DNA from 2 places in the Pristimantibacillus sp. Z349TD_6 genome. Region 1 is predicted to be linked to the other one. Evidence: predicted binding sites of a transcription regulator. Region 1 holds the regulator's gene; the other holds the start of a gene.
What was found. Region 1 encodes CtsR, which represses protease genes until heat stress. Its sites were predicted from a motif close to ATGGTCAATAAAGGTCAAACA; they were not measured.
Positions count from the first base shown of each region.

Region 2: a site for CtsR is predicted at 1,660-1,680, ahead of clpP (ATP-dependent Clp endopeptidase proteolytic subunit ClpP). Genes of this name have one in related genera too.

Region 1 covers NZ_CM149662.1:7,255,244-7,258,388, forward strand. The annotation lists gene AC0VYE_RS31520 (protein arginine kinase) at 1-524, opposite strand, end outside; gene AC0VYE_RS31525 (UvrB/UvrC motif-containing protein) at 553-1,074, opposite strand; gene AC0VYE_RS31530 (CtsR family transcriptional regulator) at 1,110-1,571, opposite strand; rRNA gene rrf (5S ribosomal RNA) at 1,878-1,994, opposite strand; rRNA gene AC0VYE_RS31540 (23S ribosomal RNA) at 2,154-3,145, opposite strand, start outside.
Region 2 covers NZ_CM149662.1:223,026-226,170, forward strand. The annotation lists gene whiA (DNA-binding protein WhiA) at 1-349, shown strand, start outside; gene AC0VYE_RS01105 (HPr family phosphocarrier protein) at 555-824, shown strand; gene clpP (ATP-dependent Clp endopeptidase proteolytic subunit ClpP) at 1,002-1,586, opposite strand; tRNA gene AC0VYE_RS01115 (tRNA-Arg) at 1,903-1,977, opposite strand; gene AC0VYE_RS01120 (sugar-binding transcriptional regulator) at 2,251-3,145, shown strand, end outside.

The DNA.
Region 1 (3,145 bases):
CCTGTGCCCACATTCGTTGGACATGTCGTCAAATAACCGCGTTTCTCATCAAATGCATAATCAGCCGACTCTTCAAAAATATCGTCAATTCCGCTGGCCAATGCCCATGCCTCCTGGATTTGGAAACCTGGATACAGACATTGAATGCGCAAATGATCTTCTTCGTTAATCATTATGCTAACAGATTCATTATCGCTTAAAATAACGGCCCCGCATCGCGATTCGTTCGCTAAATTGGGACTGATTAAATGCTTTTCAACAAGCACCCTTTTATCAAGCTCGCTTAAATCTGACAAAATAATGGTCTCAAATGATCCAATAGACTGCAGCTTGCCGCTCTGGCTAACTTCAGTCAGCTGATCCATGACATCCTTAGATTGCTGATTTGTTGCAAGTAATGGAAAAGGCTGATGACGTAAATTTCGGGCTACTCGCACTCTGCTGCTAATGACAATTTCAGATTCAGGACCTGCGTCCTTCATCCATTCGCTGAGCGCATGCTGTGAGAATCGATGCTTAGTCAAGAGGTTCCTTCACTCCTTCTATGCCAGCCTACAGGTCTGCCATTTTGCGCTCTAATTCACGTATTCGATCACGCAGCTCTGCCGCGCTTTCAAATTCCTCTTGATCAATCTTCTCCTGCAAATCCCGCCTCAGCTGTTCAATCTCGCGCTTGCACTGGATTTGCCCGCCTGAGCGCTTGGGGATTTTACCGCTGTGTACGGTGCTGCTGTGAATACGTTTGAGAAGTGGATCAAGCTTACCTTCGAACGACTGATAACAAGAGCTGCAGCCGAATCGACCGATTTTGCTAAACTGTGTATAGGTCAGACCACATTCCTCGCAGCGCAGCGCTGGCTGCTTAATGCCGGTAATCGTCGACCCGCCAAGCTGTTCGAAATCAAGAAGTCCCGATAGTAAGCTATGAATAGAAAAGCTATTCGGCGCGCCTGGAATGCCTTCGCCTTTCTCACGAGCACAGCTTTCACAAATATGAAATTCGGTCTTCTCGCCATTAATGATTTTTGTGAAATGAAGCGTAGCCGGTTTTTTACCGCAATCTTGGCAAAACAAGCCTGATCCCTCCTCCCGGTATAAACGGTTTGTCTTTATTTAACCAGCAATGAGATAAGCATGGACCTTAACAACCTTGCCCGAATTTCATCCCTTAGCGGCAGCTTCAGTGCAATGGTATCGCGATGCACAGCCGCACGGAGCAGATTTCCTTCACGCTTAGAGATAAGTCTTGCTTCCTCAAGCTGATAAATAAGCCCTTCCGCTGCACCTTGATCGACACATTCTCCAACCGTTTCTTCGATGTGGAATTGAATCGCCTTTAATGCAGGAAGCTCAATCCGTTGTATTCGGATATAGCCTCCGCCGCCGCGCTTACTTTCAACCATGTATCCTTTCTCCATGGTAAATCGAGTACTAATTACATAGTTGATTTGCGACGGTACACAAGAAAATTTGTCAGCCAGGTCATTGCGTTGAATTTCTACTGCGCCCTCTGGACTTTCTTGAAGCATAAGCTTCAAGTACTGTTCGATGAGATCGGAAATGTTACGCAAACCACCAACCTCCCTGAGAAATAACCAATAAAACTAAAGTTGAAACATAGGTATTAATGAGGTCTTGCGATCAAATCAGAATATACACCGAATATTCGGACAACTGACTTTGACTTTCTTTGACCTTGATTTTATTATATGCAATTTCAGCAAAAGGTCAAGTGCTCGGTAAAATTGATTTTCCATTAGCTTGGTACGCTTGCATGCTGTTTATACATAGCCGGATTCATTTATATGATTAACGCTCATTTTCTGCATACAAAAACAACAAAAAACCTATCGCATATTATGCGATAGGTCTCTCGTGCTTGGCGACGTCCTACTCTCCCAAGACCCTGCGGTCTAAGTACCATCGGCGCTGAAGGGCTTAACGGTCGTGTTCGGTATGGGAACGCGTGGTTCACCTCCGCCATCGCCACCAAACTGGATTTTTCGTTGAAATGCAGTCCTGAGTTTCCTCAGAAAAGATCCAACCAAAGTCCTTCAAGGTGTTTACGCCCTGAAAACTGGATACGAAAGATTAGGCTTGCTGAAGCCTTTATGCTGCTGTCTACCGGATGTATGGGTCACAGTAAACGTGTTTAGGATAAGCCCTCGACCGATTAGTATTCGTCAGCTACACACATTGCTGTGCTTCCACCCCGAACCTATCAACCTCGTCGTCTTCAAGGGGTCTTACATACTGGGAAATCTCATCTTGAGGGGGGCTTCACGCTTAGATGCTTTCAGCGCTTATCCCGTCCGTACTTGGCTACCCAGCGGTGCTCCTGGCGGAACAACTGGTACACCAGCGGTACGTCCATCCCGGTCCTCTCGTACTAAGGACAGCTCCTCTCAAATTTCCTGCGCCCGCGACAGATAGGGACCGAACTGTCTCACGACGTTCTGAACCCAGCTCGCGTACCGCTTTAATGGGCGAACAGCCCAACCCTTGGGACCTACTTCAGCCCCAGGATGCGATGAGCCGACATCGAGGTGCCAAACCTCCCCGTCGATGTGGACTCTTGGGGGAGATAAGCCTGTTATCCCCAGGGTAGCTTTTATCCGTTGAGCGATGGCCCTTCCATTCGGTACCACCGGATCACTAAGCCCTACTTTCGTACCTGCTCGACTTGTAGGTCTCGCAGTCAAGCTCCCTTATGCCTTTGCACTCTTCGAATGATTTCCAACCATTCTGAGGGAACCTTTGGGCGCCTCCGTTACATTTTAGGAGGCGACCGCCCCAGTCAAACTGTCCACCTGACACGGTCCCCGAACCGGTTTCACGGTTCTAGGTTAGAACTCCGATACGATCAGGGTGGTATCCCAACGTTGCCTCCACACAAGCTGGCGCTCATGCTTCAAAGGCTCCCACCTATCCTGTACAGATCGTACCAAAGTTCAATATCAAGTTACAGTAAAGCTCCATGGGGTCTTTCCGTCTTGTCGCGGGTAACCTGCATCTTCACAGGTATTAAAATTTCACCGGATCTCTCGTTGAGACAGCGCCCAAGTCGTTACGCCATTCGTGCGGGTCAGAATTTACCTGACAAGGAATTTCGCTACCTTAGGACCGTTATAGTTACGGCCGCCGT
Region 2 (3,145 bases), 840 kb from region 1:
CCTCAATATTATTGGTGCGCACCAAGCTCTGTTCAAGTTTGAAGATGTTCGAATCATGCGCGACATGCGCAATTCAGTAAACCGGATCGTAAACTGCGAAACGGCCAATCTAAATAAAACGATTGGTGCAGCTGTTCGTCAGATCGAGAACATTAAGCTGCTTCAACGTGAAGTAGGACTGGATAGCTTGCCTGATAAGCTGAAGGAAGTAGCTGAGATAAGGCTTCAGCATCCGGATATGAATTTGACAGAGGTCGGCGAAATGCTCGGAGGAAAGGTCAGTAAGTCAGGCGTAAACCATCGTTTGCGCAAAATCGACGCACTTGCGGAAAAAATCCGTGGTGTCTGAACTTTTATCCTAGTGCATCAGCTGGTATAATGATATAATAATTTAAAATGACGCAAATTTTAAAGATAAGAATAAGCAGCATTGATACTTACACATCTTATCTTTGTCCGGAAACGAGCTTTTGCAGCCAGAAGACGGCAAACAGAGCCGTATAAGCTTTTGCCGCATGCTAATGATTGAGAAAAATATAGGGGGTATGGTTTCCATGACAAGGCTTCCGGTTGTTGTTCGTCTTAAGACTGGACTACATGCAAGACCAGCAGCATTATTCGTACAAGAAGCGAACAAATTTTCCTCCGAAGTATTTGTAGAGAAAGACGACAAAAAAGTAAATGCTAAATCCATAATGGGTATTATGAGTTTGGCTATCAGTTCTGGCACTGAAGTATCCATTAGTGCTGAGGGTTCGGACGCAGAACAGGCTGTAAACGCTTTAGTCGCTTTGGTAAGCAAAGAAGAGCTGGAGAACCAATAATGAAGAAGGAGAGAAGTCACGCAGGTTCATTATGAACTTGCGGCGGCAGCTCTTTTTTTATATGGAATGTACAATAATCTTACGAATGTGTTTGCAATAAAAAAAGAGCAGGCTCGGATGAATCCGAACTTGCTCTTTTTTGCGTTCAAACCTATTACCTAGCGGAATCGGAATGAATTATGCGAGTTTCTCAATTACTTTATCAACCAAGCCATATTCTTTGGCTTCTGCTGCACTCATGAAGTAATCGCGGTCTGTATCTTTCTCGATACGTTCAAGCGATTGTCCACTGCGCTCTGCCAAAATACCGTTCAGCTTGTCGCGCATGCCGATAATGCGTTTCGCTCGAATGGCGATATCGCTTGCTTGACCTTCTGCACCGCCAAGTGGCTGATGGATCATGACTTCACTGTTCGGAAGCGCGTAACGTTTGCCGATTGCACCTGCAGTAAGCAAGAAAGCACCCATAGAAGCAGCCATACCTACACAAATCGTAGATACATCAGGTTTAATATATTGCATCGTATCGTAAATAGCCATGCCTGCCGTAATTGAGCCGCCCGGGCTGTTAATATAAAGAGAAATGTCCTTCTCAGGGTCGTCTGCCGCCAGGAATAACAATTGAGCGATGATGGAGTTGGCCACCACGTCATTTACACCTGATCCTAGAAAAATAATGCGATCTTTCAGTAGGCGAGAGTAAATGTCATACGCACGCTCACCCCGATTGTTTTGCTCAATAACCATAGGAACGAAATTCATATCCAACGTAAGCCCCCTCCTAAAAAACAATGAATGGTTAAATCGTATTCTCATAATAACGGATGAAAAGTCAAAAGTCAAAGATAGTCAAACAGTTCTGCATTTCCCTTGCTGCGTATACGAAAAAAATGGGATTGAAGTGGATTGGATGAAATAAACAAGCGTAATTTGGAGTGTTTTCCATGAGGCATAGGTTGGATGTTATAGCGGGAGATTAATTACTTGGCCGTTGCTTAAAATAAAAAAAACGTTCCAGCGTATAGGAACGGTTCGTGTGTATCAATATAGAGTTTGAACTTGCGATAATAAAAAGTATTGGCGCGCCCGCAAGGAATCGAACCTAGATCTCAGCCTTCGGAGGGCTGCGTCATATCCATTGGACCACGGGCGCATAAGGAAAAGCTGCTGTTGCTACTATCTGCTTTTGTAAGAAAATAGTCGCAAAAATGATTATATGATATTAAAGATTTTAAAGCAAGCGATGTTCAAAAATTAAATTTGTTAAAAATGCGTTGGAAACCGTTTCCAATTGATAATCGGCTATTGCTACAATCGGTTATTTCCGATAAACTAAAGGTGGGACTTGAAATGATACCGCGGGACATATTGAGTCCAACGTATTTGAAGCGAATACGCTATAGGCCGATGGAGTGAAGGATGAGAAATGCGTCAGATCATTGAACTGCAGCAGCAGCTTGTGCCTGATCTGCTAGAGGTCATGAAGAAACGATATTCGATTTTGCATCAAGTAATGGTATCGGATTTAATCGGACGTCGAACGTTGGCTTCTGTATTATCAATGACGGAGCGTATGCTTCGGGCAGAGACCGATTTCCTAAAGACGCAGGGGCTGCTCGAGATTCATTCGGGAGGCATGCGGATTAGCGATTCAGGCAAGCTTCTATTAGAGCAGCTTGAGCCATTCTACAAGACAATGTTCGGACTATCCGAACTGGAGGAAACGATTCGCAGCCACTACGGCCTATCGCAGGTCATTATAGTTGCTGGCGATTCGGAAGTCTCTGCCCAAACAAAGCGAGAGCTTGGTCGTGCGGGATGTCAGGTGCTTATCAAGGTAATGCAGCCTAACGACGTTGTAGCTGTAACAGGCGGAACGACGATTGCACAGCTGTCGAATCAACTGATTAGTTCTTCTCAGCTGAATACGAACTTGTTCGTACCGGCTAGAGGCGGTCTAGGGGAGAGCTTGGATTATCAAGCGAATACGATTGCTTCCATGATGGCTAAGCGTACAGGAGCGCAGTACAGACTTCTGCATGTGCCGGATCATCTGGGAGAGGAAGCTTTTGCATCTATTATGCAGGAGCCGAACATTCGAGAAATTGTGGATGTCATCCGCAGTGCTCGCATCGTTGTACATGGTATCGGAGATGCTATGGTTATGGCAAGACGCAGGCGGCTAGAGCGTGAAGTTATTGATGCTATGGAAGCTGAGGGTGCTTTGGCGGAGTCGTTCGGGTTTTATTTTGACCGAAAAGGCGCTGTCGTGCACAAAATGCAAACGGTGGGGTTACGGCTCGAGGATATTGTTAAAACTG